2 regions of the Pelosinus sp. IPA-1 genome follow, and region 2 is predicted to be linked to the other one. Evidence: riboswitches for the same ligand, from Rfam matches in the RefSeq annotation. Region 2 holds a riboswitch; the other holds the start of a gene.
The links. A riboswitch is a leader RNA that binds a small molecule or an ion and turns the genes downstream of it on or off. The one in region 2 is predicted to bind glycine.
Positions count from the first base shown of each region.

Region 1 (15,114 bases), on a different contig from region 2:
GGGTGCGATTACTAAGATAACCGATATTGCGATCATTTTAGCTAAACAAGGAATTAGTAAGGTTCTTGTAGTTACTGGTAAGGGGTCACATATCAAGTCTGGTGCTTGGGGACATGTGGAACAGGCCTTTGCTGTTGCTGGTATAGCACCAGTATTATACAGTAAAATAACTCCCAATCCGACGGTTGATCAAGTCGATGAAGCAACACAGTTAGCAATGGAGTTTGGAGCACAAGCTGTTATTGCTATTGGTGGTGGCAGCCCAATTGATGCAGGTAAGAGTGTGGCGGTTTTATTAGCTAACCAAGGTAAAACAGCACGTGAACTGTACGAATTTGCTTTTGTACCTGAAAAAGCAGTTCCGATTATCACCATCAATTTAACCCACGGAACAGGGACTGAGGCAGATCGTTTTGCAGTTGTAAGTATACCTGAGAAGGAATATAAGCCGGCTATAGCCTATGACTGCTTATATCCCATGTACTCTATCGATGATCCAGCCCTCATGACTACTTTACCTGCTGATCAGACAGCCTATGTATCAATTGATGCTATCAATCATGTTGTCGAGGCGGCTACCACTAAATTGGGCAACCCTTTTGCCATAAGCTTAGCTCGAGAAACAATTCGTTTAGTTGCCCATTACCTTCCATTAGCTCAACATAATCCGAAGGATCTGGAAGCACGCTATTATTTATTGTATGCTTCAATGATCGCTGGTGTTGCCTTCGATAATGGACTTTTACATTTTACGCATGCTATGGAACATCCTCTTAGTGGCATGAAACCAGATTTGGCCCATGGTTCAGGACTAGGCATTTTATTGCCAGCAGTAGTGAAACACATTTATCCAGCCAAGGGAACTATTTTAGCAGATATCCTAGCACCCTTAATACCTGGAATCAAAGGTACTCCAGAAGAAGCATATACTGCTTACAGTGGATTGAAACAGTGGCTTAAGGCACTCGGTATAAAAGAGAACTTACGTGAGGAAGGGTTTGTTGATGGTGATGTGGCCCGTCTTACAGATTTAGCTTTTGAAACTCCTAGTTTGGGGCTACTACTCAGTATGGCACCAATTGAGGCCAGCCGGGAGACAGTTGCTGCTATATATGCGGATTCTCTATAAAATAATGCTTACAAGGATTCCTGGGCGGAATCCTTGTAAGCATTTTGTATGTTCACGAGAAATATTACGACGATAAGATATCTTCAGCATAGAAAATTCAGATGTATTAGTTATTATACAGATTATGTGACTTATATTGAAAGTGAGCCAATATTTGGTGTCATTACTAGACGACACACAGAATACATTTATTATATAAAAGAAAAGAGAGTAGCGAGCTTTCTTTTATATAATGCCCAACGTTACCGATACTCTATTGAGAATCAGTTAGTTATCTATCCTAAAGTAAAATGCATGTTGCATCTTATTTAGGGATTTCTCCTGAAACATTAAGCCGACTTAAAAAAATGGCAAAAAGCACTTTTTATCATCATATCTATTAATAAGTAAAATCCTACAAGGATTTAAATGCGAATTTTAACAGGGATAATCATCGATAAAATACGATTGACATAAATTAGCCATTTTGTTAGAATATTCTTAATAGTAAAATAATGCATATAGAATGATGGTTATAGGGAGAGATCGCTGAATGCGGCGCCGAAGGAGCAAGAACTTTGTCAAACTCTCAGGCAAAAAGGACCGTAACCGGACTATACTCTGGAGAGTACGCCTTGTAAAGGCGTCACCGATGGGGAGCCTATTTAGGCAAAACTCTCAGGTACAACAGACAGAGACAAAGGGGGATTCGTCCGCCTTTGTCTCTGTCTTTATTTTTAAGAAAACAAGTAGAAAGGGGAGATGGATTATGGCAGCATCAAAAAAGACGCCTCTATATGAGACTCATTTAGAGTACGGTGGAAAGATTGTTGAATTTGGAGGTTGGTTACTGCCAGTACAGTATACCGGGATTTTGGAGGAACATCGAGCAGTTAGAGAAAAGGCTGGCTTATTCGATGTTTCACATATGGGGGAGGTACTTGTTAAGGGGCCTGATGCCTTTGCATTTGTACAAAAATTAGTAACGAATGATGTATCTCGCCTTGCTAATCATAAAATACAGTATACGCCCATGTGCTATCAGGATGGTGGTACTGTTGATGATTTGCTTATTTATAAACAGGGTGAAGAAGAATATTTATTAGTTATTAATGCTGCTAATATTGAGAAAGATTGGCAGTGGATGCAGGAAAATAAGGGCGGCTTTCATACAGAATTAATCAATTTATCCGATCACACAGCGCAGCTAGCCTTGCAGGGTCCCCTAGCTCAGGCTATTCTTAGCCAATTGACAGATATAGCTTTAGAAAATCTAGAGTATTATTGGTTTTTACCAAAAGTAATGTTGGCGGGCAAGGAGACGCTAGTATCTAGAACTGGTTATACTGGCGAAGATGGATTTGAAATTTACTGTCGCCCAGAGGATGCAGCATCATTATGGAATTCTATAATGACTGCAGGTAAATCTTATGGGCTGTTACCTGCAGGCCTAGGCTGTAGAGATACTCTGCGTTTTGAAGCTTGCCTGCCACTCTATGGGCATGAATTATCCAAGGATATTTCCCCCTTAGAAGCAGGGATTGGTATGTTTGTGAAGCTGGACAAAGGTGACTTTATTGGTTGTGCTTCTTTGGCAGAGCAAAAGAAAAATGGCGTAAGACGTAAAAATGTAGGTTTTGTTATAACTGGACGAGGGATAGCTCGGGCTGAATATCCTGTAATGGCACAAGGACGATGTATTGGGATAGTAACCACAGGAACCTATTCGCCAAGTTTGGATAAGAATATCGGTCTTGCTTTAGTAGAAGCCGAATTTGCTATAGTTGGACAGCAATTTGATATAGAGATTCGTGGTAAAAAAGTAGCTGCTCAAGTAATTCCTAAACCATTTTATAATAGAAAGGGGAAATAAAAATGAAAACTCCAGTAGAATTAAAGTATTCACGCGACCATGAATGGGTGAAAATTGAGGGAACTCGTGCAAGGGTGGGTATTACCGATTATGCTCAGTCTCAGCTTGGTGATGTAGTGTTTGTTGAGGTGCCTACAGTGGATAGCAAGATAGCTGTAGGGGCGGGTTTTTCAGTGGTAGAATCAGTGAAAGCAGTATCTGATATTTATGCACCTGTTGGTGGTGTGATTGTGGAAGTAAATGAGACGCTTACTGATGCACCAGAAATTATGAATGAAGATCCTTACGGCGAGGGTTGGCTGGTAGTCATCGAAATAGCCGATCCAGCGGACTTTAACCAACTACTTAGTAGTGACGAGTATGAAAAATTAATAGCTGAAGGAGGTCATTAAAATGGGGTGGAGTTATTTACCTCATACTTACGAAGACCGCCGTACCATGCTTGCCGCCATTGGTGTAGAGAAAGTGGAAGATCTTTTTAATGATATTCCCACCCATCTATTATTTAATCGCCCACTACAGTTACCAGCTCCCATGTCGGAGCCAGATTTGATAAACTACCTTCATAAATTAGCTGGGGTAAATGCTAATCTCCAGGAATATACTTGTTTTCTAGGCGCAGGGGCTTATGATCACTACATACCAAGTGTGATTGACCATGTAATAAGACGTTCTGAGTTTTATACAGCTTACACTCAATATCAACCAGAAATCTCTCAAGGATACTTGCAAGCATTATGGGAATACCAAAGTATGATCTGCCAGTTAACAGGGATGGAAGTCTCTAATGCTTCCATGTATGACGGTGGTACCGCCTTAGCCGAGGCAGCAATGATGGCCTGTAACGTCACAAATCGCAGTGAAGTGCTGGTAGTAAACACAGTGCATCCTCATTATCGCACTGTACTCACTACGTACGGAATGGATTGGGGATATAAACCAACAGAGTTTGGTTATAAAGATGGTACTGCAAATAGGGAAGAACTCACACAATTAATAAACAAAAATATCGCTGCTGTTATCATTCAATCACCTAATTTTTTCGGGTGTATTGAAGATATAAAAAAAGTTGCTGATCTTATTCATGCAGAAGGAGCATTGCTTATCGTGGCTGTCGATCCTATTTCCTTAGGTATTTTAGAAGCACCTGGTGAACTTGGTGCAGATATCGTAGTTGGCGAAGGCCAGTCTATGGGATTGGCGACTGCTTTTGGTGGTCCTTGTCTGGGTTTTTTTGCTGCTAAAGAAAAACTGATGCGCAAGATGCCTGGTCGTATTGTGGGGCAGACCGTGGACCATGATGGTAATCGAGGATTCGTGTTAACCTTACAAGCAAGGGAACAGCATATACGTAGGGAAAAGGCGACTTCAAATATCTGCTCCAATGAAGCTTTGTGCGCCTTAACAGCTGCTGTATATTTGAGCGCTGTTGGTAAAGAGGGCCTGCGTCAGGTAGCCGAATTATCACTGCAAAAATCTCACTACGCATACCGTGAGCTAACAAAATTAGAAGGATTCAACTCTGTATTTGGGGCAAGTTATTTAAAAGAATTTATTATACGTTGTCCAAAATCTATTACCCAAATCAATGAAGAATTACTACATGAAAAAATGATTGGTGGATTGGACCTTGGTATTTATTATCCAGAACTTAAAAACTGTATGTTATTGTGTGTAACAGAAAACAGGACACAGGACGATATTAACCGATTGGTAAAGAAATTGGGGGCGATAGTATGAGAAAAACTAAATCCTTGATTTTTGAAATAGGGAAAGAAGGTCGCTGTGCTGTAGATATGCCTAAATGTGATGTACCACAAGAAGCCATTACATCATTAATACCCCAAGAATTTTTACGAAAAAATCCTGCGGCCCTGCCAGAAGTCAGTCAACTAGATTTAATACGTCATTACACAGAACTGTCTGAACGGAATTTTGGTGTAGATTCAGGTTTTTATCCATTAGGTTCGTGCACCATGAAGTATAACCCAAAAGTGAATGAAGATATCGCCCGTTATCCTGGATTTGCTTTATTGCATCCTTTGCAGCAGCCTGAAACAGTGCAGGGAGCCTTAGAACTGTTATATAACATGGAACAGTATCTTGCTGAGCTTGCAGGAATGGATGCTGTTACCATGCAGCCAGTTGCAGGTGCTCATGGTGAATTGACAGGATTAAAGCTGATTCGGGCCTATCATCGGCGCAATGGGGAAACTCGAAACAAAGTTATCGTGCCTGACTCGGCTCATGGCACCAATCCTGCATCAGCTGCCGTATGTGGGATGGAAATTGTAGAAATAAAGTCAAATGAAGATGGATCGATCAATTTAGATGCACTCCGCACAGCAGTAGGGCCAGATACGGCTGCCCTCATGTTGACTAATCCAAGCACCTTGGGATTGTTCGAAACCAATATTCAAGAAATTGCTAGCATTGTCCATAATGCGGGTGGACTATTATATTATGATGGGGCTAATGCCAATGCCATTATGGGGATTGTTAGGCCTGGAGATATGGGCTTTGATGTTGTCCACTTTAATCTTCATAAGACCTTTGGTACACCACATGGAGGTGGTGGTCCAGGCTCAGGACCTGTAGGTGTAAAGCGTAGCCTTGTTCCATTTTTGCCTACCCCTGTGCTCACTTTTGATGGAAGCAAATATGACCTGGATCATAATCGTCCACTGTCTATTGGCAAGGTACATTCTTTCTATGGTAATTTTGGGATTATTGTTCGTGCCTACGCTTATATCCGTGCTTTAGGTCCAGATGGATTGCGCCAAGCCAGTCAAGATGCTGTAATGAATGCCAATTACTGTTTGACCCAGTTACGGCAGCAGTACCATGCTCCTTTTACTCGTTTTTGTATGCATGAATGTATCTTAACATCCAAGGAACAAACACAATATGGCATTCGAACACTAGATATTGCCAAGCGACTACTGGATTATGGTTATCATCCACCCACCATATATTTCCCTATGATTGTAGAAGAAGCACTTATGATTGAACCAACGGATACAGAAAGCAAGGAAACCTTAGATGGATTTATTGCTGTAATGAGGAAAATTGCGCAGGAGGCCAAAGAAGACCAGTCCCTAATTAAGAGTGCTCCCAGTACTACTGTAGTTGGGCGTTTAGATGAAACTTTGGCCGCTCGCAAACCGGTTGTAAGATGGAAAGAGTAATTTGTTTTACATACCCCCAGAATACCAAATCTATCAGTGTCACAGAAAATCGCTGTGAACAAAATTGCGCTCATTGTGGTGGTCATTATCTGAAACATATGTTGCCAATCTCTGCTATGCAGGAGAGCAACGCTACTAGCTTTTTGATTAGCGGCGGCTGTAAAGCTGACGGGACCGTTCCTATTGGTCAGCATATTTCTGAACTGAGAGCCTTAAAACAAGGAAGGCTTTATAATCTTCATGTGGGATTAATAGATAAGGCTGAAATTGTAGAAATCACTGAGATTGCTGACTGTATCTCTTTTGATTTTGTTGGTGATGATGAGACCATTCGTGAAGTCTTTGGTATAGAACGGACAGTAAGTGATTATATCCATTGTTATAAAGAATTACGTCAAAAAGTTAAGGTGATGCCCCATATTTGCATTGGTCTACATGCTGGTGAGATCAGAGGCGAATATCAAGCAGTAAAGCTTTTACAGGAGCTTGGTATGGATGCATTAACATTTATTATTTTTACACCAACTCGTGGGACTCGTTATGCAAATTGTTTGCCCCCAAAGATGGAGGATGTAGTAAAACTATTAACGTGGGCTCGTCAGGTATGTCCTTCGATACCCATTCACTTAGGTTGTATGCGTCCTGGTGGGCATTATCGTAGTGAAATTGATCAATGGGCGGTTAAAATCGGTATGGATACGATTGTCAATCCTACGCCTAAAGCTGTGGCACTAGCAAAAGAATTAGGCATGTCTATCTTACGGACTGAGGAGTGCTGCGTACTATGAACCTTTGGAAACTTTCTGCAGGTACAGCCTGCCTAATTGGCAAAAAGAAATTTAAAGCGGATGTTCTTCCTACTACTGCTTATATTATGCTCGGGGAAAGGTGCAAAAATAACTGTCAATTTTGTGCCCAGTCACGGGACAGTGAAGCTAGAGTAAATCTGCTTTCCAGGGTGACTTGGCCAGTTTTTCCGAAGGAAGAAGCTGCCGCCGGAATCAGAGATACTTATGAAGCAGGAGCAATAAAGCGAGCTTGTTTGCAAGTGGTATACAGCGCAAATAGTTGGGATACCACTGTCGATGCACTTGAATTATTACATGCTAACAGTGCGGTTCCCATCTGCATATCCAGTCATCTAGAAACAGTAAAGCAGGCGAGAGAGCTTGTATCAAGAGGCGCAGAAAGGGTCTGTATTGCGCTCGATGCCGCTACGCCAGAGTTATTTGGGAAGGTAAAAAAAGGTCAGTGGGCTTCTAAGTGGAGCCTCTTACTAGAGTGCGCACTGGCATTGCCAGGCCTTGTTACCACGCATCTCATAGTAGGATTAGGAGAAAGTGAAGCGGATATGGTGAGTCGAATGGCGGTCTGTATCGACAAAGGAATCCGAATTGGCTTATTTGCTTTTACTCCTATACGTGGGACCCCTTGGGCACATCTGAATGCGCCTACAATTGCTCACTATCGGCGCATTCAGATTGCTCATCATCTGCTTAGGAACGGATATAAGCAGGATATCATTGGCTACCAGGATGGGATCATTTCCGAGTATAACGTACCAAAGGTTGAGTTATTAGGGATATTAAAAGACGGTCAAGCATTTCAAACAAGCGGTTGTGATGATTGTAATCGTCCTTACTATAATGAGCGTCCTGGCGGTCTTATGTATAATTATCCTCGCCGCCTTACGTCTTTAGAAGTTACTAAGGCGATTAAGGAGTGCGAAATTATTAGGGGAGAAAATGATGAACTGGCGACTAATTAACAGTGGATTCGCTGATGCCGCAACAAATATGGCTATTGATGAAGCCATATTACTGGCACATAGCGCTGGTAAAGTTCCGCCCACACTCAGGTTCTATGGCTGGCAGCCTGCTGCAGTTAGTCTAGGATATTTTCAAAGGGTGATGTCTGAAATTGATTTGGACCAATGTAAAGAGCGTAACATTGACGTGGTACGCAGATTAACTGGAGGCAGAGCTGTTCTGCATGACGCTGAGCTCACCTATAGTATTGTTGTCCAAGAAGATAACCCTCTAATCCCTAAAACCATTACGGCATCTTATCGTTATTTTAGCAATGGTTTATTAGTTGGTCTTAAGGAACTTGGTATACAGGCGCAAATGACTGTGCCTGCCGCGATTTATGGGCAAAGGAAAAAACAACCTGCGTCAGCGGCCTGTTTTGATGCTCCTTCTCATTACGAAGTAACAGTGGAAGGGCGAAAGCTGGCGGGAAGTGCCCAGGTACGTAAGAATGGCGTTATTTTACAGCATGGATCATTACTATTGCGCTTTTCCGCTGAGCAGTTTGTAGAGTTACTGCGGTTGCCATCAGTAGAAAAACGCCAGCAGACAGCTCAAATGTTAAAGGAGAGAGCTACAGCGATTGAAGATGTGCTAGGAAGAACCGTGACGTGGCAAGAAGTGTATCATCCCATGCCCGAGGCTTTTGGGACGGCTCTAAGCATCAAGCTAGTGGGTGGAGAACTTACAGAAGAAGAACAAAGAGTAAGTAAAGAATTGGCGTCAACAAAATACAGTCAGGACTCCTGGAAAATGCTTCGATAAGCAGTGGCAACAATACGAGGGAGGAGAAAAAATGGATTATGATGTAGCGGTGATCGGCGGTGGTCCTGGAGGCTATGTTGCCGCCATACGAGCGGCCCAATTAGGCGGGAAAGTATTATTGGTAGAAAAGGATAAGATGGGGGGAGTCTGCTTAAACCGCGGTTGTATTCCTACCAAAACCTTATTAAAAAGCGCTGAAAAATGGCAAGAACTTAAGAGTTGTCATGAATTTGGTCTACAGGCTGAGAATATAGGATTTGATTTTGATGCCATTAGATTACGTAAGAATCAAGTTGTTAACAAGCTGCGTGGCGGTATTGAACAGTTAATCAAAAGCAATGCTATAGAAATGATACATGGAGTAGGAGTACTAGAAGGGCCAAATCGGTTGATTATCACACAAGGAAAAGAGAAAATCAGTTATGAAGCAAAAAATATTATTGTTGCTACAGGTTCTGAGCCCATGCATTTACCTATACCAGGCCAGGATTTGCCTAATGTCATTGACAGTAATCAGCTGCTAGAGATAGATCATGTTCCAAGCAGTATGATGGTCATTGGTGCGGGTGCGGTAGGGATTGAATTTGCCGCTATTTTTCAATCCTTTGGCTCAGAAGTAACCGTAGTAGAAATGCTACCGACAATTTTACCAAATATTGACAATGAAATAGTCAAACGTATGGGGATCCTTCTACGCAAACAGGGCATAAAAATGCTGACAAATACCAAAGTAATTGGTATGGAGGAAAACAACGAAGGCGTTAAGGTTTCTCTTGATAATGGTAAGTCAATTCAAGAACTCACTGTGGGAAAAGTATTAGTAGCAACTGGCCGAAAACCTATAGTAGCTGGGCTAGGGCTTGAAGCTGCAGGTATTGATTACAGCCAGGCTGGTATTAAGGTGAACAGCAAAATGGAGACCAATATACCTGGAATTTATGCTATCGGTGATGTCACTGGAGAGGAAATGTGGGCTCATGCCGCCTCGGCAGAGGGTATGGTTGCTGCAGAAAATGCATTGGGTGATAATGTTAGTATGGATTACAGTGCGGTGCCAGGTTGTATATTTACTACGCCAGAATTAGCTATGGTTGGGCTTACTGAGAAGGAGGCTCAAGACACAAACATAGATATAAAAGTTAGTAAATTTAATTTTGCTAGTAATGGTAAGGCTGTTTCTATGGGTGAAACAGATGGTTTGGTCAAAATTATAGCCGATGCTAATAGTAATAAAATATTAGGCATGCACATCTTAGGAGCCCACGCTAGTGATCTAATTATGGAAGGTGCAATCGCTATTCATAATGGCTTAACGGCAGATCAAATTGCACACACAATTCACCCTCATCCTAGTTTATCTGAGACGGTAATGGAGAGCGCCCATGGAATTAATGGTGATATCATCCATCAGTTTATCTTGAAAGGGCGACCTCTATGAATATTTTCTAGTTTACTAAAGACATTTTTGAAATATAAGACACAGCACGTCCATTTAGTAGTGGAATAGTGCTGTGTCTTTTCTGCGTCATTATATTTTTTATCTATAGTAATGTTGGAAACCAGTAGCTCATAAACTGTAGAAGAGGTGGTGAGCGTGGGAAAAACAACATCCCCTAAGTGTAACGTGACAGTAAGTTATAATCCTCATAAAGATTTAGCTAAATTGGCTAGAGGATACGCAGTTATGATTAAAGTTGCTATTCGTATAATCAGGCAGAAGAAGATTTCTGAAGTAGAATGACTTCTCCGGCAAAAAAAATGGACAGGAATGTGATTAGGACGGTATTGAGCGTTCTTTCGTTCAATATCTAAAAAAATAGAATAGATATGGCGTAATACATATCTTTATGTAGTACTGGGGATAGTAGGAGTTATTTTATATAATGGTGGGTTAATTCTAATGAAATGTAAGGATAATATGGTGTTTGCTTTCGCAAGCCTACAATTACTTTGGTTTTTATTTTTCTTATGATATACCAATCATTGATCTATTTGCTCCATACTAGTAAACCAATAGAGGAGTCCTCTAGCTACGGTTCCAACTATGAAGAAAAGTAAAAAGTGATAGAACCAGTTCCATTTATAAAGTTGAAAAATGCCTAATAAAGAATACACAGGCAAGATTACAAAAACGATAACTGCACAACCGATACCATTCCATAGAAGGAAACTTCTCCATGAAGATGTATACTGAAATACTAACATATACATAATTGGCCCCATAGTAAGACCTACTATGAATAAAGGCGGTTGAAATGGAAGGAGCCTGATTTTAAAACTCCACAATCCTAAAAAACCAACAAGAGTAGTATCTATTACAGCAAAGGCTACGGCACAGAGTGAACCTAACAATAGTAGGTCTTTTATCCTTCGCTTATCAACTAGTTTAAACCATATACCATACGTAACGATAAGTACACCAACCGTAATGAACCAACCAAATGAAAAAAGTTCCTTAGAAATCCAATGTTGGTAGGAGATGTTGGCCGATAGTCTTCCAACTTCATACAAATCAGGCATCTTGTTCCCTCCAGTGAGTTGACATACTTAGCCTTTTTAGCAGAATTACTTGTGTTAAAGTGTTGGTTTATTTCACAAGAACTATGCGGTAAAAAGGAGACTAACGTAACACAAACACTAACTATTTAATAGCTTAGTCTAAGATTGTGGATGCGTATGCATGTCATAAGTTTTAATTGCTTATAGCAGGAATTTTTGGGATTAGGTAGTACGTTTAAGATATGTTAGATTTATTTTCTATGGGTGATTTAAAAGCAGAGACTTTATTGGAAACTTAAAAAGGAGTTACATATGTCGCTGGTTATATATAACCAGTAAAGGGATAAAGGTATCATCTTAATAAAGTGATGACGGCTAAGCTAAAAATTAGCTGATAAAAAAACAAGTAAACGATAATTAAGATGGAGGAATTAATATGATCTACAGAGTGGACATACTTTTATTTGATAAATTTGAAACATTAGATGTCTTTGGGCCTGTTGAAATACTTGGGACGGTGCCTGATATCTTTAAATTGAATTTTGTATCTGTTAATGGAGGAATTGTTGAAAGCTCTCAAAATGTAAGAGTAGATACTAATTTATATACAAACGAAAAAAGTAAAGAAAAAATTTTTCTTGTGCCAGGTGGGATTGGAACAAGAGAAAATATTCAAGACAACAATTTTATAAATCTTATTAAAAATTTTTCTAGTCAATCAAAATATATACTTAGCATTTGTACAGGTGCGGCTTTACTCGCTAAAACGGGAATGCTAAATGGAAAAAGAGCAACAACAAATAAAAGAGCATTTAATTGGGTTACAGAGCAAGGGAAAGATGTTCTGTGGATAAAAGAAGCACGATGGGTACGGGATAATAATATATATACATCTTCAGGGGTATCGGCTGGAATAGATATGACATTAGGATTTATAGCAGACCTTTTGGGGAAGGAAAAAGCATTAGAGATTAGTCAAAGAATTGAATACTTCTGGAATGAAAATAGTAACTATGACCCGTTCTCCAAGATGTATGAATAATTGGTTTATATAGAATAAGGGAAGTCAAAGTGGATCCCCAATTTTTTATAAATAGCAATATATCGCAGACAAACAATATACACACAGGGCCTGTTCATTGCCAAATTTACGTTGTACAAAACATTCTCTTTCTTGACCACAAGCATCACATTTCATATATTCAGATTCACTACTTGCAGATAGCATAAATACACCCCTTTTTTAATTTTAGCTTGCAATAAAATCATATCCTTTATACGGAGTTATTCGAAATATTATTACCTTGCTCAATTGTGTATTATTTGTACAAGAGGGCTTGAAACATACCAAACTTTATGAGGAGGTATGGTTGATAACTATCTTTATACATCAGGATTTACTGAAAAAGTGATTTAGATAAATTTATCAATAAGCATCGGAGGTAGAATATGGGAGCAACGAGATATTGTGAAGTGAAAATTACTGTTCTAAAAAAGATCGAAGTAGGTGATATCCACAAAGAATATGCCTCAGAGGGAGTACATACTACCTGTTTAAAATATAATGAAGGACAAGAATATGTGTCTAAGAATTGCAATAAACCCGAAGGATTTTGTAGTTGGGCTTGGGCAGGAGCTCAAGATAAGGTTGTATTTTTAGCACTAGGGCATGATTATCCTTGGATTAAGCAGAAAGGAACTGAAATATTCTGTTGCGCTGATGGGCTTCATCCAATTCTTTATAAATTAGAAAGAATTGAAAATAGTATTTAAGATTTAATAAGCAGTTTTCTTAGATGAAGGCAAATTGTTCAAAGAATGGAAACATAAGAAACTCCCTAGAGTTTAGGGAGTTTCTTGTATTTATTATAGGAAATAATGGATGGCTACATCAAAAGAATGTCCTATTATTTAGTATAATGAAGAAAAGTATTATTGCATATCATACTGTAAATTACACTGTTAGACATTGTTTGGATATGCAATATTTAGAATTACCAGCAACATTAGTATCTGGTGACTTCATCCACTTTGTCCATGAACAGATGAAAACTGAAGCGGGATTGAGTATGCGTTATTCTTTTTCAGGATCTGTATACTTTGAAAGAATGAAAAATCTATCCCTTTATTCTATAAACCGTACTGAAATAAATGAAAGAGTAACTCGTGCTGGATTGAATGATATCTATAATATATGCCTAGTATAAGGAGGTATAAGATGGATAGGAATATATTCCAGTGTATTGATATTAATTCAAAATATTGCCCTTGTTTATTAGCAGAAACGAATCAGTGTGTTGTTTGCAGCCATTTAAAAGGGGACGGTACTTGTAATTGCAACTGGGCGGGAGTATGTATATTATACGAAAAACATTGGCAGTATAAAAAACAACCACAAAGTGATGAAATCATAAAAACAAGGAAGGAAGAAGAGGTTAACTTTGTTATAAAAGAACAAATTAGTGAGAATACATATAGGCTAGAAATGCAAGTGAGTGATGAATTTGCCGAACAATTAACTTCAATTGGTTCTTTTGTTTTTTTACGGCGTCCAAATGATCCACACTTTTTTTCTTTCCCCGTTAATATTATGAAAGTGGAAAATAATACGATACAAGTAGTCATAGAAACCATCGGACCTAAATCACTTAGGATTATAGCCGATAATAACTGTAAAATAGTCGTACGTGGACCATACTGGAACGGAGTTTTAGGTCAGCCCTGGATTGACAATCTTACTTATGGTAAGATAATATTAGTAGCTGGTGGTATAGGGCAAGCCCCTGGTTTACCTCTTGCGGTTAATTTAATGAATAAGGATAAGAATAATCAAGTTTTGACCATATTAGCCCCTGGTAAAGTCGGAAGTATATTTATTGCAGAAGAATTACATCAACTAGGTGCTCTAGTACATGTTGTACCTTCCTTGCGTAAGGTAGGGATGCCTACGCTTAAAAAGTGGATAAATCAGGAGAAGCCCGACCTTATAGTAAGCGCTGGACCTGATAGTCAACATTATGGAATAATAACAGCTATGCAGGAAGCAGGAGTTAATATACCTATGGTGGCGACTAATAATGCTACAATGTGTTGCGGTGAAGGTATTTGTGGCAGTTGCTTAAAAAAGGTACAGGGAAACAAAGAAATTAGACTTTGTAAGCAACAAACTGATTTTTATAACATTATGGTAGATTAATTATTTTTCAAAGGAGCTTATTATATTGGAACGTTTGCAGAAAGTTATCAGTCAAGCTGGAGTTGCTTCTAGAAGAGAATCCGAGAAAATTATACAACAAGGTCGAGTGACGGTAAACGGTAAGGTAGTTACGGAAATGGGGACGAAAGTAATTCCAGGTAAAGACCGGATTATGGTTGACGGTAAACCTATAGCCGGTGAGAAACTCGTCTATATTTTACTGTATAAACCAAAAGGAATATTAACTACACTAAAAGATCCCCAAGATCGTAAAACAGTGGCATCATTAGTTAGTGATATTACGCAGCGTATCTACCCAGTAGGTCGGCTTGATTATAATACAGAAGGCCTACTATTATTAACTAATGATGGCGCACTAACCCATGCATTAATACATCCAAGTAAGAAAATAGATAAAACTTACATAGCCAAAGTTGCTGGCAGACCGTCACAGGAAAAACTAGACTTACTTAGGGTTGGCATTCAATTAGAGGATGGCATGACAGCACCCGCTGTAATAAACATGATAGATTTTGATCGCGAAAGAAATATGACGAGTCTACAAATCACAATTCATGAAGGCAAAAATCGTCAAATACGACGTATGTTTGAGGCAATCGGTTCAGATGTGAAGCAACTTAAACGGGTTCAATTTGCCTTTCTGACACTTGAAGGTT
Region 1 is NZ_BSVC01000004.1:84,680-99,793, forward strand. Features, by position in the region: gene QSJ81_RS10115 (iron-containing alcohol dehydrogenase) at 1-1,129, shown strand, start outside; glycine riboswitch at 1,636-1,723, shown strand; gene gcvT (glycine cleavage system aminomethyltransferase GcvT) at 1,878-2,981, shown strand; gene gcvH (glycine cleavage system protein GcvH) at 2,984-3,373, shown strand; gene gcvPA (aminomethyl-transferring glycine dehydrogenase subunit GcvPA) at 3,375-4,721, shown strand; gene gcvPB (aminomethyl-transferring glycine dehydrogenase subunit GcvPB) at 4,718-6,169, shown strand; gene lipS1 (LipS1 family lipoyl synthase) at 6,157-6,957, shown strand; gene lipS2 (LipS2 family lipoyl synthase) at 6,954-7,937, shown strand; gene lipM (octanoyltransferase LipM) at 7,915-8,742, shown strand; gene lpdA (dihydrolipoyl dehydrogenase) at 8,774-10,180, shown strand; gene QSJ81_RS10160 (hypothetical protein) at 10,337-10,483, shown strand; gene QSJ81_RS10165 (CBO0543 family protein) at 10,723-11,262, opposite strand; gene QSJ81_RS10170 (DJ-1/PfpI family protein) at 11,678-12,283, shown strand; gene QSJ81_RS10175 (TIGR04076 family protein) at 12,691-13,014, shown strand; gene QSJ81_RS10180 (hypothetical protein) at 13,038-13,448, shown strand; gene QSJ81_RS10185 (hypothetical protein) at 13,460-14,437, shown strand; gene QSJ81_RS10190 (pseudouridine synthase) at 14,460-15,114, shown strand, end outside.
Region 1: linked by a shared signal. The riboswitch ahead of gcvT (glycine cleavage system aminomethyltransferase GcvT) and the one ahead of QSJ81_RS06925 (ABC transporter substrate-binding protein) in region 2 are both predicted to bind glycine.

Region 2 (15,114 bases):
TAAGGTGCCCACAGCTATAATAAACCGTAATATTGCATCAAATAAATAACCCCATGGAGCGAACCATACTACATTCTCCATAAAAATATAATCGATAGTATGGGCTCCTAGAAGAATAAAAGCAGCTCCAGTAATATATTTACCCACTCCAGTAATGTTTAAATAGTAAAAAAATACAATACCAGTCCAAATATAAATGCTACTAATGAAGGTACATGAGGGCATAGCCTTATAGAAGAAATCTTGATGTGATCCAATTGCAAAATAGCTTAACCCGCTACTAATAATTGCTCCGTATAACCACAGCCTACTCACGCGTTTATTAATAAATTTATTAGTTCCCCATACAAGTAGCAAACTAGACAAAACTGACAAGATTTGAAATGAAATTTGAAATTCTACCCCTGCCCCCCCAAATATGGGCATTTTAAAAAATATACTGCGGATTAGATGAATTAACCAACTTAAAATCCACAATCCTATAAATGGTTCCTTATATTGCACATATAGATATATGTACACAAGTAATACTGCTATCGTACCTGATATTGTTGCCAGTAAGGATGTATCAATTAATGTCACATTTACACCTCATTTTTATCCGCAGACACGAATTCCATATATGTAAACATTTTCTATATATTCATTTAAATTCCTCTATTATTTACTATATATTTCAATTTAAGTGTAAAAATATGTATTCCGTTGAAATAGCAAAACACTATTACCATTTTTTATAATGGAATAGTGTTTTGCTTTAATTCTATTCTTACGTGTTGTTTACTCCTCTGTACGGGGAAAACACATGGGAGCCGTTAACTGATTAAATACATTAACATTGGGATCGCCAAGACTTAAGCCATTAGTAAGCCGATCACTGTGTAGTGAAATAATTACGCTTGTAATTTTGGCTACACCACTCGGCGTGGGAATGCCTCTTAATGGATTATAATCTAAGGGAGCAACGTAGTAATTTAAAGTACCATTAGTATTTACAACTAGTCGATTTGGGTCAAAACCATCAGAGGTATAAACAGCTGATAAAGGAGCTGCCGGCCAAAGCCCTCTATCCGTTACAAAAAATAAAGTATACACTCCTAGGGGAATTAGCCCTTGAGCTGATACTTGAATATGTCCTTCACACCCTCTGCCGCAAATCTCTCCTGTAGCAGTTGCCTGTAGCCAAAAAGCCTGGGCAATCGCAGGTGGCCGATTATTGGGCATAGTTTCAAAAATCAAATCGCAACAACCATCGCACGCTTTGGATTTTCTATCCTCTTCCATACTTTTCCCTCCTGAAATGAAATTTTCATTTAAGATGATTCAGAATATATTTATACCTAATACATCACTACACTTTTTTTTGTATTCTATGCGAAGTAGAGGAAAAACGTGCAATATAAGAAAAGACTTGGCTTGTGCCAAGTCCTCGGACGCAGGCAGAAGCCTTAGTCGTTCTTACTTGGAATCAAGGAAGTGTATACTTTCTGATTCCGGAACAAAACTCCTGTACAAATTCTTAGTAGAATAGTACAGGAGTTTATTCTATCTTATTATGGTTTTACATTGGCTTTAAACACTTGTTTACCATCTTTCATTTCAATAATAACTACACTCTTAACAGCATCATGAGTTGCATTTAAGGTCGTCGCCCCCGTAATTGCTGAAAAATCCTTGGTGGTAGCTAAAGCCTCACGAATCTTTTCAGGATCAATGCTATTGGCACGTTTAATCGCATCAATTACAATGTTCGCTGCATCATAACCAAGGACAGCCATAGCATCTGGCACTTGCCCATACTCCTTCTTATAAGCCTCTACAAAAGCCTGAGAAGTAGCACTAGTATCATCTACCGAATAGTGATTGGTGAAATAAGTATTATTAAGGGCGGCTCCAGTTCCTACTTCTACTAACTTAGGTGAATCCCATCCATCCCCACCTACGATTGGTACCGTAATCCCAATTTCGCGGGCTTGTTTCACAATTTTACCTACTTCCTCATAATAACCCGGGATATAAATTACCTCCGCATTTAATGCCTTAACTTTTGTCAAAATGGTTTTAAAATCTTGATCCTTTTGCAAATAAGCTTCTTCCGCTAAAATATTTCCGCCGCCTTTGGTAAAGGCATCTTTAAAGAAGGATGATAAACCTTTGCTATAATCACTGCTACTATCAACTAACATAACTGCCTTTTTCAGTTGCAATGTATTAAGTACAAAGTTTGCTCCAACTGTCCCTTGGAAGGGGTCGATAAAACAGACCCTAAAAGTATAATCTTTCACCTTACCGCTCTTCTCATCTACTGTTACTTTAGGATTAGTAGCCCCTACTGCCACAAAAGGAACTTTAGTTGCTTCCGCTACGCTTGAAGTTGCAATGGCATTCGAACTAGCAAAGATACCTGTTACAGCAACTACTTTATCTTGTGTTGCTAGCTTTGTCATAGCATTTGCCGATTCAGAAGGTTCACTTTTATTATCAGCAATGACGGCTTGGAGTTGCTTGCCAAGTACCCCGCCTTTTGCATTGGCTTCTTTAATTGCCATTTTCGCGCCATTTGCCGACGAAGTCCCCATCGTCGCATTACCACCTGTCATTTCATTGAGAATACCAATTTTAATATCTTTCGAGCTAGAACTGCCGCAGCCCGCGAGAACCCCTGCCATTATTAGAACTACCAAAGATACCACTACCAACTTAAAACTAATTTTACTCATAAAAATTTCTCCCCTTTTTTAAATTGTTTATATAAAGAAGACTTGATTTAGATGGAGTTTTAACTCCATCTGAATCTTAGTCGCACTTATCCAGGAACTTAGCCGCTCTTAACTCCCGCTTATATAAGTGAGCCTTGGGTCCGGAGACCCCTAATTCGAACTTATTTCGAGTTTACAGCCTGTTTCCCTGACCTTCAAGGGCAGGGAATTACAGACTGTTAACGAGATGAAGAAGGGAGTTTTAGAGCGGTTTAGTCATCGGATAAAAATTAAAGAGTCAAATCATCTCTGATTTGACTCTGGAAAAACAAATGAACACACCAAAAATGGCGTTTTCAGCATCACAATATAAAGAGATATAGAAATATCCCTGTATATCACGATTTTTGTCTCTGTCCTTTTGCCTGAGAGATTTGTCAGCAACTTATCATTGCTGTATTTCACCTTCGGCGCTCAATTTAAGAGTCTCTCCAGAGTTCCGTCCACTTACGGTTCTACTCGGTGGTCCGAGTGCCTGAGAGTTTTACTCCTTCGGCGGGCTATTCTAGCCACTCTCCCGCAAACTTCATTCGGTAAACATATGTAGTTGTAGAAAAAACATTCACTGTAAGTATCATTATAAAACAATACATCAAATTATTCAATAGTATTATATAAGTATTTTTCAAATTTCCAACTCTCTATTTTCTTTATGAACTAAATGTTTTAAATGACCTTTTTCTATATTTTCATAATATTTAATTTTATAATCTAAATGAAATTGTTAATTTGAAAGGAGTCGTTCTATTATATTAACTTTACTTGGATTTCTTATGGTTATTACTTTCATGTACCTAATAATGTCTAAAAGGATGACTGGATTTGCTGCACTAATTATTATACCGATTACATTTGGACTATTAGGCGGGTTCGCTCCCACAATTGGTAAGCTTATGATGGATGGTGTTAAGACCATAGCACCAACGGCAATTATGATGATGTTTGCTGTTATGTATTTTGGTATTATGGTGGACGTGGGTTTATTTGATGGACTCATTGTTCAAATATTAAAGAAAGTTAAAGGTGACCCGCTAAAAATCGTTGTAGGAACAACTTTATTAGCAATCATAGCCTCTTTAGAAGGAGAAGGTGCTGTAGTCTTCATGATTACCTGTACAGCAATGTTACCTCTATATAAGAGGATTGGCATTAATCCCGTCATATTAGCAGTAATATGCGCAATGGTGACTGCCGTGAAGAATATGTTTCCATGGGCAGCTCCCACGGCTAGGGTTTTAGCAGCGTTAAAACTTGATGCAGCTGAAATTTTTAATCCCTTGGTTCCTGTAATCATTTGTGGATTTGCCTATATAGCATTGATGGGATATGTATTGGGTAAAAGAGAACGGGCTAGATTGGGAGTTATCCAAATAGAAGACTCTATGATCGACGGCATTGCTAAAGAAGTGGTATCGAAAAATCCTGAGTTTAAGCGTCCTAAATTATTCTGGGTTAATCTGATTATGACCCTAACTCTTATGGGCCTGTTACTTGTAGAAAAGAAGATCGGAGTCTCGATTCCAATCATCTTTTTGGCGGGAAGCGCATTGGCTTTAATTGTAAACTTTCCTAAGGTTAAAGAACAGCAAGGGCGTATGTTGGCTCATGCCAAAGAAGCTCTACAGGTTACCGCAGTGGTTTTCGCCGCTGGGATATTTATGGGCATATTAACAGGAACTAAAATGACAGATGCTATGGCAACATTTCTAATAGGAATTATCCCAACTGGTTTGGGATCACACATGGGGATGATTACAGCGCTGTTAAGTGCTCCACTGTCCTTCTTGTTATCCAATGACGCCTTCTACTTTGGCGTGTTACCAGTACTGAACCAGATGGCTGCGACTTATGGAATCGGTGCTGCGGAAATTGGTCGAGCCTCCTTGTTGGGAACACCGGTACACATGTTGAGTCCACTGGTAGCAGCATTATGGTTATTGGTGGGAATGTGTGATATTACCTTTGGCGACCTACAAAAAGGCGGCATATGGTGGGCCTTTGGACTAATGATATTGAATATCGTGGTGGCAATAGTAACTGGAGCCATTAGTTTATAATAATAGAAATGAAAAAAACTCCTACAGTCTTTTCAAACCGAAAAGCTGTAGGAGTTTTTTATGGTATCAGAATTTATAAGTTTCTAGTTAAAAGATTGAACCACAAAGACACAATGCTGCTATCGCGGCACACAAAGAAGATGGGAATGAAATGGATAGAACCCCTTTGTGTCTTTGTGGTTCAAAAAGGACGCTTAGCGTTTTTCTTATGTATGTTAGTCGAGCTTACCAACCAATTTTTTACATGAAATGAAAAACTGCTCCACTTACAAATGGTATTAACCATAATATCCAAACGATCAAACTATAACGATGAAATTTTCTTGTCCAAATATCTTTTTTATTTACAATAATAATAGTTGCCCAACATGCATGTAGTAGCATTAATGAAAGTGCCACTATACCAGTAAGGCTGTGAAAATTGTTAGGTATTTGCATGTACTGAGAAATAGCTTGGTTAACTCCTTCTACTTGTGTCTTAGAAAATTCCCCCATCGCCCTTGTTCCTAGAACATCACAAATAATCCCAAACCAAAATAAGATTAAATGTACTCTTTTCAACTCACCTTGTATTTTTTCACTCCAAACTCCAATGGTATAGAATACAAAGGCAGAATTTATAAAGATAATTCCACTCGACATGATAATTCCTCATTTCTACCAAATCTCATCGATTCAACTTAAATCGTTTCACTACTCTTATTGACGAAATAAACGATGATTTATTGCATAAAAACAAACTAACACTACTCCCTTTAAAAAATAATCCCACAGCCATTTGGCTGTGGGTAATCTGCATAAGGGTTTTACCCTGCATTATTTCTTTTGCTTATGATATTCTGCCACTTTGCCAAAAGCATAACCGCTAGCTGCAATGGTTGCAGCAATATCTTCTTCTGAATGAGCCGCTGACATAAAGCCTGCTTCAAATTGTGAAGGAGCCATATATACTCCCTTTTCTAGCATTGCATGATAAAAGGTATTGAAAGCACCAATATCTGATTGTTTAGCGCTTTCATAGTCATAAACTGGTTTGTCGGTGAAAAACATGCCAAACATAGCGCCAAGTTGATGATATTGTAAGGAGAAGCCAAATTTGTCTGCCTGTGCCCGAATACCAGCACATAAGCTTTCTGTTTTCTTACCTAACACTTCATACAATTCAGGTGCCTGAGATAGTATTGACAACGTTGTAATACCTGCCGTCATTGCCAAGGGATTTCCGCTCAGTGTACCAGCCTGGTATACGGGACCCGCTGGAGAAATTAACTCCATAATATCTTGCCGTCCACCATACGCACCTACAGGCAACCCACCGCCAATAATTTTGCCTAAGCAGGTAAGATCAGGTTTTATGCCAAACACAGACTGAGCGCCATTATAAGCTACTCTAAAACCAGTCATTACTTCATCAAAGATTAGTAATGCACCATATTGTTCTGTCACTTCTCGTACAGCTGCTAAATACCCCTCTTTCGGCAATACCATCCCCATATTACCTGCTACAGGTTCTATAATAACGGCCGCAATCTCCTCGCCGTATTTACTAAAAGTTTCTTTCAATGCGGAAATATCATTATAGTCTACGGAAATTGTTCCGCCAGCAACAGCCTGAGAAACGCCTGGACTATCAGGAACTCCTAGGGTAGCGGCACCAGATCCGGCTTTCACTAAAAGACTATCGTGATGACCATGATAACAGCCAATAAATTTTACAATCTTATTACGTTTCGTATAAGCTCTTGCCAAACGTAGGACACTCATCGTAGCTTCTGTACCGGAGTTAACCATACGTACCAATTCCATTGATGGTACAGCCTGCTTCACTAATTTAGCTAGTTCTGTCTCTAAAAGGGTAGGTGCCCCATAGCTCGTTCCTCTACCTACAGCTTGAGTCAAGGCTTCCACTACTGCAGGATGGGCATGGCCTAAAATCATTGGCCCCCAAGAACCAATATAGTCGATATATTTATTTCCGTCGATATCATACAAGTAACTTCCCTTTGCGCTAGCAATAAAAGGTGGCGTACCACCTACACCACGAAAAGAGCGAACAGGACTATTGACGCCACCAGGAATACATTCCTTCGCTTCTTGAAATGCCTTAATTGATTTTTCCAAGTTCAATGTCATTAGTAGACCCCCTAAAAAAATAATAATCGAACCACCAAGACACAAAGGGCACAAAATTTTTCACAAAGGGCTTATCCTTTATGTTCTCCTTTGTGTGTTGCGCTAAGGGCATTGTGTCTTGGTGGTTATATATTTGTTATCTTTATTCTTCTTTTAACCAGCGGGCAACATCCATAGCATGATAGGTAATAATAATATCTGCACCTGCCCGTTTCATGCTGAGCAAAGTTTCCATTACAGTACGTTTCTCATCAATCCAGCCTTGGGCTGCTGCTGCCTTTACCATAGAGTATTCACCACTCACATTATACACAGCAAGAGGATAATCAAAGTTATCTCTCACTTGGCGAACAATATCCAAATAGGCTAACGCCGGTTTTACCATAATGATATCTGCGCCCTCGGCTATATCTAACTCTACTTCACGCATAGCTTCTCGGCTATTAGCTGGGTCCATTTGATAACTGTGACGGTCACCAAACTGTGGTGCAGAATCAGCTGCATCACGGAACGGACCATAATAAGCCGAGGCATACTTCACTGCATAGGACATAATGGATACATTCTTGTACCCATTTTCGTTTAGCGCATTACGAATGGCTAAAATCCGACCATCCATCATGTCCGAAGGAGCAATGATATCTGCCCCTGCCTGGGCTTGGCTAAGAGCAGTCTTCGCCAATAGTGGCAATGTACTATCGTTGTCTACCTCATGGCCTTCTAGCATACCACAATGACCATGACTCGTATATTCACATAGGCACACATCGCCGATCACAACCATACTAGGAAGGGCTGCTTTAATCAAACTCATAGCCTTTTGTACCGGACTATTCATATCCCAGGCACTTGAACCTTGTTCATCCTTATATTCAGGGATTCCGAATATAATAACAGCCGGTATGCCTAAGGCATATGCTTCAGCCACTTCTTTGACTGCCATATCCGCAGATAGATGAAATACATTGGGCATAGAAGGAATTTCTTTACGAATCCCACTTCCTGGCACAACAAACAAGGGATAAACCAAATTATTTATCTCAAGAGTCGTTTCCCTTACTAACTTTCGTATTCCCGCTGATACTCTAAGGCGACGGGGACGAAGAAGCTCGTTCATTATTTAGCCTCCTTATATAAGGTTGTAATTGCTTCTACCATACCATGAATGGTATACTCCTCTGCTATTACATCGGGCTTAATGCCATTTTCTAAACACGTACCAGCTGTTATAGGACCAATGCATGCAATTTTGGCAGTTTGCAAAAGCTCTGAACCCTTAGAACCTAATAGCTCTAATAAATTAGTCACCGTAGAAGAACTGGTAAATGTAACTAGATCAATTTCTCCAGCTGACAATTTTTTTGCCAGCATTTCGCCATCGCTATCCCCTGTAAGAGTACGATACACTGGTACTACGTCTACAGTAGCACCCATTTCTCTTAGCTTTTCTGGTAAAATATCTCTGGCTACCAAAGCTCTTGGAATGAGTACGGACATTCCCGGCTCAATCCGTCCAGTCAATGCCGCAGCAATACCTTCCGCTCTAAATTCCAAAGGTACAATATCCGCTAAAATTCCGTAATTTTTAAGCGCAGCTGCTGTTTGTGCTCCTATGGCAGCAATTTTCACATTGCCTAAAGCCCGGCTATCTCGTTTTTTACTATATAAGTGGTTAAAAAAATGTTCTACTCCATTTACACTAGTAAAAATCATCCAATTGTAGGTAGCAAGCTTATCAATGGCTTTATCCAGTTCTGCATAACTTTCTGGTGGAACCAACTTTATGGATGGTGCTTCAATACATTGCGCACCTAAGTTTTCTAATTGACAAGTCAAAGCACTAGCCTGCTCACGAGCCCTAGTAACAAGTGCTGTTTTACCAAATAGCAACCGCTGATCAAACCAAGCCAAGTCTTGACGTAAATTCACTACTTCACCGACGATAAATATAGCAGGAGGCTTAATACCCTCCCTTGCTACATCAGCAGCTGCTTTGCCTACTGTTGTAACTAATACCCGTTGTTCAGGTTTCGTACCCCAGCGAATGACTGCAGCGGGAGTATCCGCCAAGCGGCCATTTTCTATTAATTTTGCTGTAATATGAGGTAGGTTCTCTACCCCCATTAGAAATACTAAAGTATCTACCGCAGTAGCCAAATGGGACCACTTAATCGTAGATTCTGCTTTAGTTGGATCTTCATGACCCGTTATGACCGCAAAAGAAGTCGCAACGCCTCTATGAGTCACAGGAATACCAGCATAAGCAGGTACGGAAATGGCGGAAGTGATACCTGGTACTACTTCAAAGGATACTTTATTCTCAACTAAGGTTAATGCCTCTTCCCCGCCCCGCCCAAAAACAAAAGGATCGCCACCTTTTAGCCGTACTACATTTTTACCTTCTTTAGCTTTATCCACAAGTAACTGATTAATGTCTTCTTGACGCATAGTATGATTACTAGAAGCCTTGCCCACATAAATAAGTTCTACATCTGGACGTGCTGTTGACAAAAGGCGATCATCTGCTAATCGATCATAAACTATGGTATCTGCTTGCTGTATATATTCTAGGGCTTTTACACTAATTAATTTATAATCACCAGGACCTGCCCCTACTAAATAGACCATTCCTTGTTTCATATTCTCTCCTCCTGATAGGCTACAATTATTTAAAAATACCTTAAACCACAAAGGCACAAAGGACACAAAGCTCTTCTACAAAGGTCTTTTCATACTTTCCTTTAACTTTTTCTTTGTGTGCCGCGCTAGCGCGCATTGTATCTTTGTGGTTTATCCATTTATTATTGATTTACTTCTAGCTCCTGCAAAATTTCCCGCCCACCTGCATCTAACATGTTTTGGGCCAACGCCTTACCAAGTTGTTTAGCTTCTGCTGGGGCACCACTAATCGTCTTGCGTATTTGGCGAACACCATCAACAGACAATATAGCGGCCTCTAAGTTTAATACACCCTGATTCACGGTTGCATAGACGCCAATAGGAATTTGGCAACCGCCCTCTACCTCCGCTAGATAAGCACGCTCTGCCTCTACGGCTAGGCGAGTCTCTTGATGATTCAAAAAGGCAAGCATTTCTAAAACTTCCTCATCATCACTACGCGCCTCAATTGCAAGGGCTCCTTGTCCAACTGCCGGCAAACAAATTTCACTCGGCAATACTTGGGTAATTCGCTCCTGCCAACCTAATCGTTTTAGACCAGCAACTGCCAATAGAATCGCATCCAAATCTCCCGTATCTAATTTCTTCAATCTCGTATCTAAGTTCCCCCGTAGGTCATGAATCACTAGATCAGGTCGATACTTGAGCAGCTGTGCTTTACGCCTTAAACTAGACGTCCCAACCTTAGCCCCCTGTGGCAAGTTTTCCACAGTACCATACTTCGGACTAATAAAAGCATCACCAGCATCAGCCCGTTCTGTAATAGCGGCCAACAATAAGCCTTCTGGCAATTCCGTCGGCATATCTTTAAGACTATGTACTGCCAGATCAATTTCTCCCCGTAACATGGCAGTCTCTAGTTCTTTTGTAAATAACCCTTTCCCGCCAATTTTAGCCAGAGGTACATCTAATATTTTGTCACCTGTAGTTACGATATGGACTAGATTTACTTCTATCCCCGGATATTGATCTCTTAAACAGGCGGCAATATAATTAGCTTGCCATAAAGCCAATTTACTGCTGCGCGTACCGATAACAAGTTTTTTTCTTTTCACGATGTCTGCCCTCTCCTATTGTATCGAGTTTAAATAAATCTAGTATTGCGTCTAAATATAATTGTTCATTCTGGGTACAGGCCCCTTCATTGATACAAACCATAGGGTCCCTTAACATCTTTCGAATAATCATCTTAGACATGTTCTCTACAGCCCTACGTTCCTCTGCCGTAATGTCAGGCAATTTCGTTAAAGCACGTTTTAATTCCCGTTGACGGATTCTTTCCGCTTTATCTGTTAAGCGTGCCATAACAGGCCGCAGAGATAAATAGCGAAATTTGATCAGTAATTCTTCTAATTCTTTTTTGATAATATTCTCAGCTAACTCCGCTTCTTGCTCGCGAAGGCGCAGATTGGATTCCACAACTGCTTCCAAATCATCAATGTTATATAAACGTACACCGGCAATCGCAGATACCTCAGGTTCCACATCTCGGGGTACAGCAATATCAATAATAATGATAGGACGTCCTTGCCTTTTTGGCATTAAGTGAGCAACATCCCAAGCTCTGATAATATAATGAGGAGCCCCTGTAGAGGTAATAATAATATCCGCTTCTACAGCACTTTTCATAAAATTCTCAAAAGGTACTGCTATACCACGAAATTGACTCGCTAATTCAACAGCCCTCTCATACCTACGGTTCGAAACAAATACAGTTTTAACGCCATTTCCTACTAAATGCTTAGCTGTAAGTTCGCCCATTTGTCCCGCACCTAATAACAATACATTAGAAGTTGATAAATCCCCAAATACATTTTTCGCCAATTCAACTGCCGCATAACTTACAGATACCGCACTATGAGCAATACGAGTTTCAGTCCGGACCTTCTTTCCTACGGCAATCGCCCTATGAAATAAAGTGTTAAGAACAGTACTTGTTGTACCAACATCCCTTGCTATGGAATAAGCCTTTTTTACCTGACTCAAAATCTGCCCTTCACCAATGATTAAGGAGTCAAGGCTCGATGTTACACGAAATAAATGGTTAATACAATCTTCTTCCGCATAATAAAAGAAGTCTGCGACATCTAAGGGAGTTTCAGAAATTCGTTGCAAAAACTGCTGCATTACTGGAAAGCCATCTTCTGCATCATCCACAACAGCGTACATTTCTGTACGATTACAGGTTGATATTATCACGCATTCGCTGATTTCTTCATATTCATGAAGACGATTCAAGGCCATTTTTATTGTATCTTCAGAAAAAGTAAAACATTCCCGCACATCAACAGATGCGGTTTTATGATTGAGTCCCAGAACAACTAATTGCATTATAAATCTTAGCCTCCGCCTCTTTTATCTTGCCATCTTTTAGCAAGCTAATTACTTCCTGATCTATGGTTCTTCGCCAAACGACTTCTCGTTCCTTTGATGTTGGCAATTCTTTTTTTATTTGTTCTCGAACCTTTGCCACCAACTCAAGGTATGTACCATATTCAGGACCATAACGTTCTCCTAATTCTTCGCGTAACTTTTTGGCTACTGCCGGGCTTTTCCCCCCGGTAGAGATGGTCAGCAATAAATCGCCACGAGAAATTTGGGCTGGCACACTAAAATTGCCCAATTCAGGAGCATCCGCCACATTAACAAGAGCACCAAGCTCTTTACCTTCTGCCGCTACCAGCTTATTTACCGAAGGATTATCAGTGGAACAAATAATAATGAAAAAACCTTTAACATCTCCCTGCTGATAACTCCGGGCAATATGAATAATCTCTTTTCTTTCTGCCAAAACGGCCAACCCTTGGGTAATCTCTGGGCTAAGCACCGTAACAACTCCACCTGCAAGCAAAAGTGCAGCTACTTTGCGCTCAGCAACGTTGCCGCCCCCCACAACAATACAAGGCTGGCGACTTATTTGTAAGTTTATTGGATAGAACGGCACATTTTTCACATCCTTCATATTTTAGCATATTTCGCACTAAAAATGTAATAATCCTCTATTCAATTGTAGAAAGTATAACTTTTAATTGCATACCCCTTTTATCCGATGACTAAACCGCTCTAAGACTCCCATCTTCTATAAGTGGGAGTTAAGAGCAGCTAAGTCCCTGGATAAGTGCGACTAAGATTCAGATGGAGTTAAAACTCCATCTGAATCAAGTCTTCTTTATTTCTTTTTAAGCGCAAAATATGCCTCTACTATTTTTCTGACAACAGGTGCTGCCGCAACAGAACCTTCGCCTCCTTCCTCAACTAGGACCGCGACGGCAATTTCAGGATTTTCTGCTGGCGCATAGCAAGCAAACCAGGAATGAACCGTGCCTGTTCCAGTTTCAGCAGATCCACTTTTACCAGCTACTATCGGAGTCATTCCTTGAAATACACCTAGTCCAGTACCTTTAGTGGTCACAGCCACTAACCCTTGCTTAAGTAAATCCCATGTTTCTCCTCTTAAATAAATAGTATGAAGGATTTCTGGTTGATAGGTTTCAGCTACCGCACCATCTGCTGTTAATACTTTTTCTACCAGCATTGGTCGATATACAGTTCCCTTATTTGCTACCGCCATTAATAACATCGCCTGTTGCAATGGGGTTACCAGATAATATCCTTGTCCTATAGCAGCAATTACGGTTTCCCCAGCATACCATTGTTCATCATAGGTAACCTTTTTCCAATTTTCTGTAGGGACAGTGCCTTCCTCCTCTCCCTGTAGGCCAATCCCACTTTTTTTCCCTAGACCAAAGGTTAGAGCGTAACTCGCTAAGGAATCAACTCCCATGCGGCGACCTAATTCATAAAATACAGGGTCACTTGACCAAGCGATTGCATCTACAATATTGAGCTTTCCTAATCCCTTAGTTTGCCACCCGAAGAACTTCCACCCATCAAGTATGTACACGCCCTTGTCATCAAATATTTCATCTTTAGTCACATAGTTCATATCCAAGGCAGCTGCTGCCGTAACAATTTTAAAAACCGAACCTGGAGGATAAACATTTTGAATGCTTTTGTTCGTAAGAGGATGATAAGGATTATTGATAAGCTCATTCCAATGGAAGTTACTGATTCCACTTGCAAATTGATTAGGATCAAATGACGGATAACTAACCATAGCACGCACTGCTCCTGTTCTTACATCCAGGACAACAACACTTCCGCCTTTTGTTGGTTCTCCCCTCTTCTGTCCTTCTTCAATTTGCTCCATTAAGGCGTCCTGAGCTGCCTTTTGTAAGTTTATATCAATAGTAAGCATTAACCCCTTACCAGCGATTGCTTTTTTATCTCCAATGATCTGAATTTCTTCGCCTGCTGCATTAACTTCAATTTGCAATCCACCATCTATCCCCCGTAATACTTCTTCCCACTCCTGCTCTAAGCCATCCTTACCAATAAAATCTGTTGGTTTATATCCCTGCTCTTTACGCTTTACATATTCCTCTTCATTAATACTGCCAAGATAACCAAATACATGAGCTGCCAATTCCTTGTATACATATTCTCGAATAGGCATCGCTTCAATAATTACCCCTGGTAGCTCATCTTCTCGCTCACGAATCTTTGCCTGAAGCACTGCATCTACATCTCGTTTAACTCGGATGGGAGTATAAGGGTACTCTGCCCCAACCTTTAACAACCTTTCAATCTCATCAGGCTGCACATCGATAATATTAGCTAACAGCAATGTAGTATTCCAGTCCTTACTATATTTCGCAGGAATAATAGATATAGCGAAACTAGGCCGATTAGTAACAAGTAAAGCCCCATTATGATCATACATAATACCACGAGGTGCTTGCGCTGTAATTTGATGGATGTGGTTTTCTTCGGCAAACTTTTTATACTGGGGACCATGCAGCAATTGCATCCAAGCCAAACGCAAAATTAAAAGGGCAATAACAGTAATAACTATCCATGCCATAATATTAAGTCTGCGAGACTTCTCTGTAATCCACATTCGATGGTACTCCTTTTTAGCTTACTTCTTATCTACATAGTATCTCGCAAATAAAAAAAAATAGCCCTTATGGGCTATTTGAATCTTGATTATTTAGCTGCGTAGTCTTTACCAATTACAACGATTCCATCTGTAGATTTACCTTCATCCTTAGTAATTTGCAGCGTATATTTAAATGGTAATGAGCTTAATTTATTAACTACCGCACTATTTGTAGAGTTAGAGATGACTACTGTATTTTTATACGCGTTAGGCGTACTCGTTACACCCGCTACTTCAAAACCTTGACTTCGTAGTACTTCAGCAACTTTGTCACCAGCATCTGCTACACCGCTAGCATTTAATACTTCAACGCTAACTTTAGCATTTACACTTTTCATAACAGGTTTGCTTACATCCGTAGAAGCCCCTGGTTTTTCTGGAGTTTTAGGTTTCTCTGGTGTTGCTTTTTCTGAATTTAAAGTTTTGGTTGTCTTAGGAGTTTCAACCACTTTCATTTCTTTAGGAATTGAAGTTTCATATTCAT
Region 2 is NZ_BSVC01000003.1:15,129-30,242, reverse strand. Features, by position in the region: gene QSJ81_RS06935 (ATP-binding protein) at 1-582, opposite strand, end outside; gene QSJ81_RS06930 (hypothetical protein) at 781-1,284, opposite strand; gene QSJ81_RS06925 (ABC transporter substrate-binding protein) at 1,554-2,720, opposite strand; glycine riboswitch at 3,103-3,204, opposite strand; glycine riboswitch at 3,213-3,289, opposite strand; gene QSJ81_RS06920 (CitMHS family transporter) at 3,506-4,816, shown strand; gene QSJ81_RS06915 (HsmA family protein) at 5,057-5,458, opposite strand; gene hemL (glutamate-1-semialdehyde 2,1-aminomutase) at 5,633-6,949, opposite strand; gene hemB (porphobilinogen synthase) at 7,092-8,066, opposite strand; gene cobA (uroporphyrinogen-III C-methyltransferase) at 8,066-9,589, opposite strand; gene hemC (hydroxymethylbilane synthase) at 9,751-10,683, opposite strand; gene hemA (glutamyl-tRNA reductase) at 10,643-11,959, opposite strand; gene QSJ81_RS06885 (precorrin-2 dehydrogenase/sirohydrochlorin ferrochelatase family protein) at 11,928-12,572, opposite strand; gene mrdA (penicillin-binding protein 2) at 12,798-14,588, opposite strand; gene QSJ81_RS06875 (LCP family protein) at 14,678-15,114, opposite strand, start outside.